DNA from 2 places in the Shewanella woodyi ATCC 51908 genome. Region 2 is predicted to be linked to the other one. Evidence: predicted binding sites of a transcription regulator. Region 2 holds the regulator's gene; the other holds the start of a gene.

Region 1 (7,939 bases), 2.5 Mb from region 2:
GTGGCGTTATTAGCCAATCTATTTTGGCCCGTTGGTTAATAGAGTAGGTTATGGCGGGGTTAATAACGGTTAATACTGGACTGTTTCCTCATAGGGTTAAGTTTCGGCTAATTTCAATTTTGTAAACTAGTCATGAATAACACGATAACCGGCTCAACTTTCAACTAGAGGATATTATGATAACTAAAAAAACTCTTCTTCCTACTACCCTAACCGCTTCAATCAGTATTGCACTATTTAGTGGTTTTTCAGCACAAGCAGAAACCTTTAAATTTGTGGATCACAATAAGAGTCAAGATGCTGAAACACTCATTGTATTTCAAGCTGGTGAGCAGCGCTCTCATGATTTAACCCGACTCGATAAATTATCAAACCAACAGATTTCAGCCGCCTTAGCACTCGATGGCTTTACAGGTGAAAAGAGTGAAATTGTTGAGATATTAATGCCCAATGGTATTGAAGCTAAACGTCTTGTGGTGATGGGATTAGGTAGCACAGAGAAGATGAGCGCAGGTCAAGTCAACCACATTGGCGCATCAGTAACGGCTCACTTAAGCCAGTATTCAACAAATAACATCAAGATTTTAACTGCAGGGATTGAGGATTCAAACAGCAATGCCAGTTTCGCTTCAGAGCTTGCACATGGCATCAACCTACGCGCCTATCAATTTGATAAATATCTATCTAAAAAGAAACCTGCCGACAAAAACTACACCATCACCGTGACAGATCCCGATAAAGCAGAAGCGAATTACCAGCAGCTATCTGCCATTGAACAAGGCGTATTTTTAGCCCGAGATCTTACCTCTGAAGTACCTACAGAGATGAACCCAGTACACTTTGCCACGGCAGCTAAAGAGCTTAATAAACTTGGCGTAAAAGTTACAGTGTTAGAGCCTAAGAAGATTAAACAACTTGGAATGGGCGCACTGCACGCCGTCGGCCGAGGTTCACAAGAGGGTGCCCGCCTCGTGATAGCTCACTGGCAGGGCAATGATGACTCACCAATTGCGCTTGTTGGTAAAGGGATCACCTTTGATTCAGGTGGATACAACATCAAGGCAACAGGAGACTCCATCTCACGGATGAAGTCTGACATGGCCGGTGCTGCTGCGGTTCTTGGCACAGTTAAAGCCATGGCGGTTCAAAAAGCCGATGTCAATGTAGTCGCCATCATGGCAATGGCTGCAAACATGGTGTCTGAAACGGCTTTTGCCCCAGGAGATGTGGTGGTGACAGCCGAAGGGTTAAGCGTTGAAGTACTTAATACCGACGCCGAAGGTCGACTCGTTTTGGCCGATGCCCTCTGGTATGCCCGTGAATTTTATCAACCTGAGGTGATGATCGATGTGGCGACCTTAACTGGTTCAAAAGTTCGAGCCTTAGGTAAACGTTATACCGGCTTATTTAGCGATGACGATACTCTGGTCAATGAACTGACAATGTCAGGACTGGCGGTTGATGAGAAAGTATGGCGCTTGCCTTTAGCCTATGATGATCTGCTCAAGAGTCCAATTGCCGATCTTAAAAATGCTGGCTATGGAGGACCTGGAGCTACAACTGCAGCGGTATTCCTACAGCAATTTGCAGGTGATACTAAATGGGCTCATCTAGATATTGCAGGCAGTGCACTGGCCGCAAAAGATAAAGGTGTAACACCGGCTGGAGGTACTGGACACGGTGTTCGTTTACTTAGCCATTGGATAATAAGTCAAGAGAAATAATATCAATTGATATAATGCTGCAATCCCTCTACAACAGGTAATATGTTGCAGTCTGAAATGTAATTTAGATGATATTTTAAACGAAAAAAAACCCGCTCTAGAAGGTTGAGCGGGTAAAGAGTAGTGTTAAAGAATAACTTATTTAGAGGATGAGTAATCACTATATAACCCATTAATTTTTTTACGATGACAAAATCAGTAACAAAATAACAAGTCAGAAATCAATCAACTCTAAATTAATTCACTATCTGTATATCTAGGGATAGATAAACAAATATACTACTGAGCAATTATCCAGCAGAGCATATACAAAAATAACTGTTCCATTAGACAGGTAAGTTATTTAAACAAGATCAATACTAATTAAATCAGCCCTAATCTAATAGCACAAACAATCGCCTGAGCTCTATTCTGCACATTTAATTTTTTATAAATATTCTTCAAATGAAATTTTACAGTTCTTTCTGTGATTGAGCAGATCATGCCTATTTCCCATGAAGACTTACCTTCAGATGACCACGCCAGTATCTCACTCTCCCTTCCGGTCAACTTCTCGGCAGGAAGTATTAAGCGTTTCATTGCCTGTGCTGAAACAGCATTAATTAACTCTAAGCTTGCCAGCTGCTCAGGGTTTAAAGAGCAGCCGCACACAGATGTGATAGTCAACTCTTTATATATCTGCCGAGTTGAAAAAGATCCTATGCTCGCTCCCTCTTTTAACCCCATCTCTTGTGCCCGTTCAAGAAAGTTAAACTGAACCTCTGACAGAGTGATCATCGAAGGCACTGATGCCCAATTAAAAGATCGTCTGAAGGATGCAGAGCAGCTCACAACGGGGTCAATATACTGAAACTTTTTCTTCTGGTATATATTATCCCACTCCACACTTTTACTCTCAAAACCAAAACCTGAACTGACAACCCTTTCAATGGTGATTGTATGATCAGGACGAAGAATAAGGTTGATTAACGCAACCCCATCGACCTCTAACAAATTCTGTAATGCTTTAACGCATAGCATCATCTCATCAGAAGATGAGGATGAGCTAAACATATGGTACACATCAGAAACCTGTTTAATATTTAGAAAGTGCTCGCTATCTTCTTGCAATCTCATCATTCATCACTCTTCAATTGAATATTTTGCATACTAGGTCACTGCGATTACAAAATATAAAACACCAATTAAAGTACCACCCTGACGATAGAGCTCTCTATCGATACCTGCCAATGGCATAAATTAATACCAAATAAGCTAAGATGTAAAGTAAACAGAATATAGTTTCCTTTAACTAATTAGTTATAGACTAAAAATAACACCATTAAGCCAGATAAAACACAATTTAGCAGAGAATAAATACCTATACATAATTTAATTAGCCTTAATATTTGTAGGGTAATTAATAAATCAATATCAAAGCTCACTGTCCGATCGGACAGTACCCTAACATTTACGATGAGGGTGTAATCGTTCTAAATAGTGATCACAGATTAATTAAGCTATGCAGGAATTGAATCAAACTGACTCAACACAATTTAACAAAAGTAATAACCTCCCCTCTCAAGTAGATACATCCTCACATTACCAAATCACACACAATCCAACGACTCAACAGATGGACAAGTTGCACCAGTTACGCGCTGAAGTGTTTTGTCGTGAGCTAGCCTGGGTTGGAAGCCCAGAAGATAAAAGGGAGTATGATAATTTTGATAATACAACCACACATTTAGGCCTCTTTGTTCGTGGCCAAGCGACAGGATATTTAAGAATTCATCATCATAATAGCCCTTGGATGATCAACACTATCTTCAATCAACTACTGCCAGACGGCGCACCGACACCTCAAGAAGCTAACGCCTGTGAAGTGTCTCGATTACTGATTGAATCCTCTCACAGAGGTAAAACAAAGGTTAATAATTATCCACCGATCCACTTGCTCCTCTCATATTTGCAAAACTACTGCAGCAGCAAAAATATAAGGTATGTCTACATGGTAGTGACACCAGCCACTAGAGTCGTCTTTGCGAAAATAGGTTTTAAGTCAACACCATTATATCAAGCTGTTAAAATGAAAGATGGCTGTTATGCCATGGCCGCAATATTAGATTTTGATCAGATAGATACCTTAATTCCATCGAAAGACGCACCAAAAATCGAGCCGTTATTCTTTACAGGCTAATCAGCTCTACACCGAGCAAGCTGGCAACTTAACAGATAAATAAACTAGCCCTTAGCAAAGCGCTCTACAATACTATCAGCGACCCGAAAGGCATTCGCATAAATGGTAAAAGTAGGTGTTACCGAGCCACCATTTGGCATAAAGCTGCCATCTGTCACATAGAGATTATCGCAATCATGTACCCGACAGTTTCTGTCTAGCACCGAGGTTGTAGGGTCGTCACCAAAACGGCATCCCCCCGCGACTAAATTAGAGGTTGGCTGAGTAAACACATTGCCCCATGCTTCGTGCGCCCCCATGGCTTTCATCACCTCGATCCCGCGATCAACCAAGTATTGCGCTACCCTCTCATCATGGGGATGAAAACCTGCCCGCACCTTAGCCACACTCTGGCCCCACCTGTCCTTTTCATCGGGATCTAGGCTCACATAGCACTCATCATTGGTCAGCCAATCGCAAAAAACCTCAAACTTAAAGTCTTTAGATTGAGTAAAATGTGACTTTATCCTCTGTTTAAGTGGTGTGCCCCACAACAGGTTTTCTCCCTGCCATTTGAGGCTTGACACCTCGGAGGTAGGAGACGGTGGATCGAACACAAAATCCAGTGTGCCCCCTTTAATCGGCTTATCAGATACACTTTCATCATCAATCTCGTACCAGTCTTGCAAAGCACGATTGAAAAATGGCCCTCGTGTTTTAAGCTGTTTCGCTTCAAAGGATTTTAACTTATCAAGCTCGAACACACCGTGGCCTGTGCCACCGGCACAGCAATGTAGATTCTTGCCCACTTGGCCGTGATTATTCCCAATACCATCAGGGTGCTTCTTCCCTCGACTACTTAACAACAAGCGTGAACTTTCGATGGCGTAGCAAGCCACCACAAAAATGTTTGCAGTCACTCGAACACTCTTATCATTGTCAGTAAGGTCAAAGTAATCCACCGAGTTGACCTTACCTGAGTCATCGGTATTGAGCCTGTATACCTTAGCCTGAGTGACTATTTCACAGTTTCCAGTTTTAGTCGCTGTATCTAACAAGGCAGCTCGCGAACTCGCCTTGGCCCCAGAATGACAACCATAGCTACCGCAATACCCTGAATACTCGCAGCTAAGCCGACCATTAAAGGGCTGAGACAGAATGCCACGCGCCATTGGGAGAGGGTGTAACTTTAAGCCTTTACAAGCGCTATCGAATCGTTGTGCAACCGGATGTTCAGCCGTTGGGGGAAAGGGGAAGTCCTTACTCGAGCGAGGCTCTAAATGTGGATGTTCAACCACTTTGCCCGATACGCCAACAAGCTGCTCTACTTTTGTGTAATAGGGCTCCAGTTCATCGTAACTGATTGGCCAGTCAACGGTATTTGCTCCCTCAATATTGCCATATTCAGAAACTAACCTAAAATCTTGAGGTTTAAGACGGTGAAAATACGCACTCATAAAGTTAGAGGCGCCGCCGACAATATTCCCTCCCCAAAACTGTGACGTGGTATCTGATGACCAGCTCCCATCACCATTAGGCTCCTCAAGGGTATGTCGCTCATCCTTAAACTGAGAACGAAATACACTATGGCGACCTAGCTGCTCATCCTTGAAGAAATCTGTCTCTTTAAACCACCTGCCCTTTTCGAGTACACCAACCTTGTACCCAGCTTTCGCAAGCTCATAAGCAATGGGACCTGCGCCCGCACCGCTACCAATAATACAGATATCAAACTTTCTACTCTGCTTCATATAATCTCACCAGTATTATCAATTAAAGTCTAGGTAGGTTTTTCCCTTCACAGGCCGAGGGAAGCCAGGCTGGTGCTCCAACCACTGCCAACCTATCCCATCGGGATTACCCCCATAAATAGGATCTAACGTGAGAGATTCAAGCAAGTAATAGAGCAGCAGAGAAAGCCAGTTCTCCCCAGCCCGACTCTTAGCTATCTGTTTAAGCACTGTATCTTGCTCTTTAGTACTGAGCTTAATAAAGCTCGCGCCATGGGTGGATTTGGCTAACTCCTCTAGCCAGCCTACTCCCTGTAAAATGAACTCTTTATCACCATCAGCTTGGTTTTCAGGATCTTCCAATGCCCATCTCAGGTATTGAAAGCTGTTTAATTGCTCTGATGAAGGACCATCTCCGTCATCGGGAAATAGCTGCAATTGCACCGCTTTAACAACTGTAACCGCCAGAGGAGTGAATTCAGTACCCCCTCCCACTCTCGACTCACTCTCCTGTGCTTGTAAGATGGTGGGTTTAGCGCCTATCAGCCCAAGTAAAACAGCAGCGGCGCCAGTTTGTCTTAAAAAGGCCCGCCGGTTAAGTCCCGACTCATAAGCAGTAACAAAAGTGGGTTTATTTGAGCCTCTTTCCAACTTAGCTTTGGCCGTTTTTAACATGCCGTCTCCTTATGACTTCCCTGTGTATGCTCCTGACAAGTGACCCCAAACGTCCTGTGATCACGTGCTGGCTTGATGGTATTCCACAAATCAAGATTGGCCGCTAAGGTGTGGGCGATCCCATCAATCTGTTTAATCACGCCATTAATATCAATTAAAAAGCCTGTTGGTGTACCGATCACACCATATCGGCGCGTGATATCTGCGTCGAAGTCAAAGGCAATAGCATAGTTTGGATTAAATCGTGCTTTAAATTGCTCTATCTCACCTAATGTGTCACTCCAACTAGTATTGATAGCCAGTAACTCAACCTGCTCACCAAGTTCAGACTGGATCTCAACCAGCTTAGGCACCTTTTTCATACAGTGGCCACACCAAGTATTCCAAAAAATCAGATAAACAGACTTCTCACCTCTAAAATCACTGAGGTTAAACTGGCTACCATCAATACGAGATAGGGAGAAATCTGGTGCTAACGTCTCCACAGTTAAAGGCTCTGCATTCACCGTCAACAAGCCAGAGATGGTCATCATGCCAATCAAGATTAACCCTTGAATATGCAGTTGTTGGACTCTTTTTAGCATAAAAATCCCCTTGTTCACTCAACCCTAAAGCCGTTAATCTGATGGCTCGACTCAACTCTTAATTTAGCAGACCGACCTCGTCACTAAAAACATTCATCTGAAATCCATTTCTCACCTTAAACTTGATTTAGAACAAGTTTTATCCCTACTTTCTATATTTCTGCCCTATCTTTAATGATTTTAAAGGCCAAAGAAAATATCGATATCCCCATAAAACTAACAGTAATAATCCATACCTTTGACTGTTTTTCATGGAACTAAAATCGGTTAACCTAATCCAATTAACTGTAAGCACAAACGTTAAAACATTAATAGCAATCAGTAAAAATTTTGGCTCTAACACTATGGTAAAAAAGCTCGGACTCACTTTTTGTTTCATCATCATATTAAGTGCCATCGCTTACCACTTTTTAACGCCCAAGATCACCTTAAGTAATGACTCCGCAAAAAGCTATGCAGCGCTTAATTTTACCCTACCTAGCAGTCAAATAAGCTTCTCTCCTATCCCCTCCCAGAGCCGTCAGTCGATCTACTTTTCACCGCAAAAAAATCGGGACTTATCACCTACCAGCTTGTCTCAAATAAAGGCGGTATCGTGGCGCAAGGGCAACTTAACTACCAGGCATCAGATAAGCTAAGCTCAGAGCTCGGCAACACCTTAACTTTTACTATAGGTAAAGATTACAGAGTCAGTTTTCAGCAGTAATAACAAGCAAGTAACAAAAAGGCTGATACCATAAGTATCAGCCTTCAACCGTCAGTTTTACTCTATTAACGCATCACCTAATTCAACAGCATTCGCCACCACATGCCGGGCAAACTGGTGAAACCTGTGGTGTAATGAATTAACTCTCCATCTTTAAACACCATCAAGGTTGGCGTGAGCTGCACTGACCAATCCCGTGCGATCTCATTATTATTGTCATTAATAGTCTCAAACTCATAGCCTTTATGGGATAAGTATTGGGACATTTTATCATCGGAACCAGAGTTCATTGCGATGCTTACCACAGGGTAGATGTTTGCCATGGTATCAACCGCTGGACTGACAAAGTTACATACTGGGCA
Region 2 (7,939 bases):
TTCCGGATGTCCAAAGAACCAGAAGATATGCTGGAACATCACAGGATCTCCACCACCTGCTGCATCGAAGAAGCTAGTGCCGAAGTATTTATCGGTCAATACCATGGTCACAGTACCTGCAAGAACTGGCATCACCGCAATCAATAGGAAAGCTGTGATAAGCCAAGTCCACACAAACAGAGGAAGCTTCATCCACGTCATACCAGGTGCACGCATGTTGACGATTGTCACCACAACGTTAATAGCACCCATGATGGAGCTAATTCCCATAATATGCACTGCAAAGACGAAGAGTGCAGTGCTGTCTGGGCTATAAGTTGTGGATAGGGGAGCGTAGAAGGTCCAACCAAAGTTGGGACCACCACCTTCCATAAATAGAGAGCTCAGCAAGATGGCGAAAGCGAAAGGTAAGATCCAGAAGCTCCAGTTGTTCATTCTTGGGAGTGCCATATCCGGCGCGCCAATCATCATGGGAATTAGCCAGTTAGCTAATCCTGTGAAGGCTGGCATTACGGCCCCGAATACCATGATAAGACCATGAACTGTGGTCATCTGATTAAAAAAGTTTGGCTCAACAAGCTGGAGTCCGGGCTGAAAAAGTTCGGCTCGAATAACCATGGCCATCGCGCCACCAGTGAGGAACATGATGAAGCTGAACCAGAGATAGAGCGTGCCTATATCTTTGTGGTTTGTAGTGAAAAGCCAGCGTTTAATCCCAGTCGGCATCGCTTCATGATGGTCGTCATGGTGATCTGCTTGATTATGTTCTGGCTCTATATTGTCTTGTGCATCGTGTGTTGTACTAGTCATAGCGTTCCCCTATTGACCATGCTGATTAACATCAGCAGCCTGAACCATATCGCCTGTGTTGTTACCCCATGCGTTTCGTTCATAAGTGATCACGGCTGCAATCTCTTGCGGCGTTAATTGTGCCCCGAAAGCCTGCATAGCGGTTCCGGGTTTACCCTTGATAACCATATCAAGGTGGCCCGTTACTGGGCCTGTGATCACTGGGCTGTTTACTAATGAAGGGAAGGCGCCAGGGAGGCCTGTTCCTGCAGCCTGATGACAAGCAACGCAGTTGGTCATATAGACCTTCTCGCCCATAGCCATGAGTTCATCCATGGTTAAGTCATCTAATACAACGGCTTTAACCTCTTCGACCACTTCTGCAGCGGCCTCCTCAATCTCAGGTAAGGTTACTGGAACTGCAGCTTCTGACTCGCTCGGTGTTGCGGAAGCTGGGCTCGCGGAGCTGATATCTGCCGCTTGAACAGTATCACCAGAGTCATTGCCCCAAGCATTACGCTCATAGGTAACCACAGCCGCAATTTCTGTTGCAGTTAACTGCTTAGCGAAGGCTTGCATTGCAGTGCCAGTCTTACCATTTAAAACAATATCAACATGACCTGCGACAGCGCCTTTAATCAGAGGACTGCCAATAAGAGAGGGAAACACCCCAGGAAGACCCGCACCGTTCGGTTGGTGACATGCAGCGCAGTTTGCCATGTATACCTGTTCTCCTTGAGTCATTAGTTCATCCATACTCAAGGTTTTACTCAATGCTGCTTGGGCTTCTGCGGCAGCAGAGCTTGCTTTACTCTTCTGCTCAACTAACCAAGTATCGAAATCTGCTTCAGAAACTGCTTCGACCACAATTGGCATAAAGCCATGGTCTTTGCCACATAACTCAGCACATTGGCCTCGGTAAGTTCCTGTTTTGTCTATACGTGTCCAAGCTTCATTAATGAATCCTGGATTGGCATCTTTTTTAACAGCGAAAGCGGGCACCCACCACGAATGGATGACATCTTCTGAAGTCATAAGAAAACGCACTTTCTTGTTGATTGGAAGAACTAAGGGGTTATCAACCTCAAGGAGATAGTTCTCTCCTTTTGCCTCTGTGCCATCGATCTGTTCTCTGGGAGTGGAGAGTAAGCTGTAAAATTCGATATCTTCATCAAAATAGCTGTAATGCCATTTCCATTGAGAGCCGGTAACTTTAATTGTGATATCGGCATCGGAAGGATCTTCCATTGCGATCAGGGTTTTAGTGGCGGGTATTGCCATTAAAATAAGTATGATAAAAGGCACAACGGTCCAAGCTATCTCAACCTTTGTACTTTCGTGAAAATTAGCCGCAATCGCACCTTTGGATTTTCTGTGATTGATCATGGAATAGATCATCACACCAAAGACCAAGATTCCGATGGCACAACAGATATATAGGATGATCATGTGCAGGTTGTACACCTGACCACTGATCTCCGTAACCCCTTGAGTCATATTCAAGGGCATCTCTGATGCCAACATGGGTGGCGTAAACAGCAACGCCAGAAAACAATACAGCGCTTTCTTCACTAGACTTCTCCTCTGCCAAAATATAAGACAAAGAAGAGTCACACAGTAAGTCTCTGCTCTATGCAAACTCTTCAGTTCCCAAAAAAGCAACGATGACATCAAAGTACGCTAGCGGTTTTACTTATTATTGTGAAAGTAGCAGTCTTTTTTGCTGCTGAAGTTAACCACATCTGTACCTACTACAGAATATATCTGTTTCGATTTCCGCTAGGTAAACAATGCAGTTATATCACTGGGAATTGATTTACTTTGCAGACGACTAAATCGCTTTGGATATAACAAATTATCGTTGTTATGTTTCTAACTTACTGTGTGTTGAAATATTGATCAAGATCACTTTTTCTTTATTTTTAAATTAATAATGCCATTTCATATAGGTATTTAGCAGGTTTCGATATTGTTAAATTTTTCAATCCTAGGTATTGATGAAGAGATAGTCATTTTCTTTTTAGTCACTAAAAACCTCATGGTGTATGGGTTTCAAAGCCCTTTATATAAGCTTGAAACTCTTTAGATATGCTGGATATTCAGATGTTTTTTGAAAGTGCTATTCGCAAAAAAGCCCCATAAAAGGGGCTTAAGAAGATAGGGGGAGAGATTAGTGAACGGATGAAAATAAACTTGGTTGCAAAGCTGAGTCGATAATAGGGTTATGGGTATTTACCTGAGAGCTTGAATTTGCATCCTCAATAACAACGCCCAACGCTCTAGCACTTTTAGCAACAATTTGAAGACGGCGGCTATCACGTGCATCTAACGATTGAGTCCAACAGAGCACTGCGCTAGAGGTGCCACTTGTCAGTGCTTTTTCCATTGCCCAGAGGGTTTCCACTTCATCTTTTGCATGTACCAAAAGTACGCGGTTCATTCTAACACCGGCTTCTGCTAGCAGCTTCTTGTAGCCTATATTCGGTGGGCTGATTAACACTATCCACTGTCCCTGCTGGCTTAATGTGGCAAGCTGTGAGCTCACCTGTTTTAACTCTTCACGCCCTTGTGTAGAGCTGGCTACAGAGGAGATAGTACTGCTTTGTAGCTGGCTGGAGTAATGAGTCTGGTGATCTATCCAAAGTCCAGGATGTCTTGGGCCATTGCCGATTAATGTGTTCATTGCCAATCTCCATTGCGAATAACACCGACAGCCAATCCTTCAATACTTAGGCTTTGGTTAGTTAGATCAACGACTATAGGACTGTAATCTTCATTTTCTGCATGAAGGTAAACAGTACTGCCTTTTTTCTCGAAGCGTTTAACTGTTACATCATCTTCAACACGGGCAACGACAACCTGACCGTTTCTTGCTTGCTCAGCCTTATGGACAGCCAGAAGATCTCCTTCGAGAATACCGATATCTTTCATGCTGTCGCCACGTACCCTAAGTAGAAAGTCGGCACTTGGATGGAACATATTTGGATCAACTTGATAATGCTGTTCAACATGCTCTTGAGCTAGGATAGGCTCCCCAGCTGCAACTTGGCCTATCAAAGGTAAGCCTTGCTCTTCAAGCTCCTCTGTTTGAGCTAACCTAATACCACGAGATGTACCAGGAATGATCTCAATACAGCCCTTTTTAGCTAGAGCCTTTAGGTGTTCCTCAGCAGCGTTGGCGCTTTTAAAACCTAAACGTTTAGCAATTTCTGCACGGGTTGGAGGCATGCCTGTTTCGGCAATATTGCATTTAATTAGTTCAAGAATTTCAGCTTGTCGTGGTGTTAAAGGTCTCATTATCAATCCTGTCTTTCTATACAGTAACTGTCAGTATATACAGTATTTTGATCAGTGCAAGTATTAACCAAATTTTATCTGTTTTTCTTATCTGTACTATTTAAGCTCTGTTTTTCTCTCTGATAGCAGCGGTTATCTAAGGCTTGAGCTAATTTGGTGGAATTATTCAAAATCTGGTACTCTATGCAGTTATTAAATTAAACACATTGCATAAGAATAATGTCCAAACAAGACTCCCTTTGGTTTAAATCACTGCGCTGGCTTCAGAAAAAGTTGGTGCATACTATTGTTGTGCCGCAAGAACCGTTTAAGGATCTAAATCTAGATCCTGAGAAACCGCTCGTTTATGTGATGAAGACTGAATCTCTCAGTGACATCGCAGCTCTCAGTGAGATCACGGGAGAGCTAGGTTTACCTAGCCCTTATGAGCCATTAGAGGTTGAAGGGCGGTCAACGCCTAGAGTGGTATGCCTAGAGGGGGCTAAGCCTCTTATGGGGAAAAGGGAGAGTAATGAGTTCTTCCTAAGTAGCTTTATGGATCTGTTAAAGGCACATAAAGAGAGTCCAGATCTCGATATTCAACTGGTACCTGTGAGTCTCTATTGGGGAAGAACGCCAGGTAAAGAGGATGACACGATGAAAGCCGCTGTGCTTGAGCGTGAGAATCCAACTTGGTTGCGTAAATGTTTGATGATCCTATTTTTAGGCCGACATAACTTTGTTCAATTCTCCAATTCGGTCTCGATACGTTATATGGCCGATGAGCATGGCACTGATAAGCGTATCGCACATAAACTTGCCCGCGTAGCCCGAGTGCACTTTAGCCGTCAGCGAAAGGTGATGACAGGCCCAGTTTTACCTAAGAGGCAGGCCCTTTTCCATGCCTTGATTAACTCAGAAAGTTTAAAGAGAGCGATTCAGGAGGAGGCGACGAGCAAGAAGATTTCAGAGGTTGAAGCCAGAGCGAAGGCGATGGAGTATCTGGATGAGATTGCTGCGGATTACTCAGACAGCTTAGTGCGTATTGCTGAGCGCTTCCTGACCTGGTTGTGGAATAAGCTTTACAAAGGTATCAATATTAAGGGAGCTGAACAGATCCGTCAGCTACACCATGATGGCCATGAGATCATCTACGTGCCTTGTCACAGAAGCCATATGGATTATCTGCTGCTCTCCTATATTCTCTATTACCAAGGTATGGTTCCGCCTCACATTGCAGCGGGGATCAACCTGAATTTCTGGCCTGCAGGCCCTATGTTCCGCCGTGGTGGTGCCTTCTTTATTCGCCGTAGTTTCAGAGGTAATAAACTGTATACCGCTGTGTTTCGCGAATATCTGGATCAACTTTTCACTAAAGGTTACTCGGTCGAGTACTTCACCGAAGGTGGACGTTCAAGAACCGGACGCCTATTGGCACCTAAAACCGGTATGATCGCGATGACGCTTAACAGTGTACTTCGTGGAATGGAGCGCCCAGTGACTTTGGTGCCTGTCTACCTTGGTTACGATCATGTAATGGAAGTGGCGACTTACCATAAAGAATTAAGTGGTAAGAAGAAAAAGAAAGAGTCGGTTTGGCAGGTTTTTGGTGCTTTGCGTAAGCTAGGAAACTTTGGTCAAGGCTATGTGAACTTTGGTAAGCCTATCACCTTGCATAGTTTTCTAAATGAGCAGGTTCCTGATTGGCGTGAGGAGATCGCGAGCGACCCTGAGCAGAAGCCAACATGGTTGACCCCTGTGGTTAACACTCTTGCGAATCAAGTCATGACCAATATCAATGACGCTGCGGCGGTGAGCTCAGTCACCTTGACTAGCTTAGTTCTGCTGGCGTCAGAGCAAAATGCTCTCGAGAGAACTCAGCTTGAGAAGCAGCTGGATCTCTATCTTAAGTTGCTAAAAGATCTACCTTATACCTCATACACATCTGTTGTAGAAGGTGATGGCAAGCAGCTAGTCACTCAAGGCTTAGAGCTGAAGAAACTACAGTTAGATAGCGACCCACTGGGTGATATCGTCTCCATTGATGAGAGTATCTCCATTGCGATGACCTATTACCGTAATAACATTATTCACTTAATGATTATTCCTTCACTGGTTGCTAGCTGTTTGACTCAACATGAGCGGATCACCAGAGATGAGATCAAAGCGATTATTGCCGACTTCTATCCTCTGCTTGAAGCTGAGCTGTTTATGGGTGTTGAAGATACCGATAAGTTAGTCGAGCAGATATTAGATCTGTTTATTGAGCAGCAGTTGATCCGTGAAGATACTGGTTTCAGTGTGGTTGAGACCAGCATTAATCAGTTATTGCTGCTTGCTGGCACTGTGAGTGAGACGTTGCAGCGTTACGCCATCATCTTTAATCTGTTAGCCGATTTCCCAGAGATGGAGCGTTCAGATCTAGAGGCTGAAAGTCATAAATTGGCGAAGCGTTTAGGTGCCCTTCATGGCATTACCGCACCTGAGTTCTATGATAAGAATCTTTATAGAACCTTGAGTGTGAAGCTTAAAGATCTAGGTTACCTCAAAGATAACGGTAATAAAGCCGATGTTGAGAGAGTTCGTGCGTCAGCCAATGGCTTATTGAGGTCTTCTGTTAGGCAGACCATAGTCGATAGTGTTGCAGCGGAGCGCTCTGCTTGATAATTAACAGTGAGTATGGGGCCGTAAATCGGCCTCATCATCTTGAAAGCGGTTTTATTATATTGGCAATCATTGGCCATAGTTCAGATTTGGAGAGTTAGGGTTATATGGCCAATCATATGAATGCAGCCAAAGATAAGGCTGCGGGTAAGTCTCTGCTTGGCGGAGCGATGATAGTTGCGGGTACAGCGGTTGGTGCAGGAATGTTTTCCCTGCCTGTTGTTGGTGCCGGTATGTGGTTTAGCTATTCAATTCTAATGATGTTAGGTGTCTGGTTCTGTATGCTGGTTTCCGGCTTACTACTACTTGAAACCAACCTTCATTTCGAGCCTGGCTCGAGTTTTGATACCTTGACGCGTGAAACTTTAGGTCAGTTTTGGCGAATAGTGAACGGCTTATCTATCGCCTTTGTGCTCTATATTTTAGCCTATGCCTATATCAGTGGCGGTGGCTCTGTCGTTAACCATAGTCTGCAAGTGTCAGGTATCGAGTTGCCTCAAAGCCTTGCTGGCTTAGTTTTCGCCTTAGGTTTGGCGTTTATTGTTTTTATCAGCACTAAGGCTGTCGATAGGATCACCACGATCATGCTCGGGGGGATGATCATCACCTTCTTCCTTGCAATCGGTGATCTGCTGATCGATATCGATACAGTGAAGTTGTTTGCACCTAATGGCGAGGACACTTATCTACCTTACATTTTAGCTGCACTGCCCTTTGGTCTTGTGAGTTTTGGCTATCACGGTAATGTGCCGAGCCTGGTTAAGTATTACGGCAAAAAGCCTAATACGATCATCAAGGCGATACTGATCGGCACCTTGATCGCATTTGTTATCTATGTCTGCTGGTTAGTGGCTACCATGGGGAATATTGCCCGTGGTGACTTCGTTAATATTATCGCCCAAGGCGGTAATATGGGGGTCTTGGTTTCGGCTCTGTCTGATGTGATGAGCAGTAGCTGGTTAACTACCATGTTAACGATTTTTGCAAATCTAGCCGTTGCTTCTTCGTTCCTAGGGGTTACCTTAGGTTTGTTTGATTTTCTGGCCGATCTTTTTGGCTTCGATGAATCCAGAGGTGGACGCTTTAAAACGGCCGCAGTGACCTTCCTACCACCGACAGTGCTTGGATTACTTTTCCCGAATGGCTTCTTGGTTGCCATCGGTTTTGCAGCACTTGCGGCGACAGTTTGGACTGCGATTGTACCAGCAAT

The links. Region 2 encodes LexA, which represses DNA repair genes until DNA is damaged. Its sites were predicted from a motif close to TACTGTATNNNNATACAGTA; they were not measured.
Region 1: a site for LexA is predicted at 3,146-3,165, ahead of SWOO_RS15465 (acyl-homoserine-lactone synthase). Genes of this name have one in related genera too.

What each region holds. Positions count from the first base shown of each region.
Region 1 covers NC_010506.1:3,670,990-3,678,928, forward strand. The annotation lists gene SWOO_RS15450 (TlpA family protein disulfide reductase) at 1-47, shown strand, start outside; gene SWOO_RS15455 (leucyl aminopeptidase) at 177-1,724, shown strand; gene SWOO_RS15460 (helix-turn-helix transcriptional regulator) at 2,088-2,843, opposite strand; gene SWOO_RS15465 (acyl-homoserine-lactone synthase) at 3,226-3,903, shown strand; gene SWOO_RS15470 (GMC family oxidoreductase) at 3,948-5,633, opposite strand; gene SWOO_RS15475 (gluconate 2-dehydrogenase subunit 3 family protein) at 5,652-6,287, opposite strand; gene SWOO_RS15480 (peroxiredoxin family protein) at 6,281-6,871, opposite strand; gene SWOO_RS15490 (protein disulfide oxidoreductase) at 7,655-7,939, opposite strand, start outside.
Region 2 covers NC_010506.1:214,209-222,147, forward strand. The annotation lists gene ctaD (cytochrome c oxidase subunit I) at 1-810, opposite strand, end outside; gene coxB (cytochrome c oxidase subunit II) at 820-2,361, opposite strand; gene SWOO_RS00920 (cell division inhibitor SulA) at 2,960-3,472, opposite strand; gene lexA (transcriptional repressor LexA) at 3,469-4,086, opposite strand; gene plsB (glycerol-3-phosphate 1-O-acyltransferase PlsB) at 4,306-6,729, shown strand; gene mtr (tryptophan permease) at 6,837-7,939, shown strand, end outside.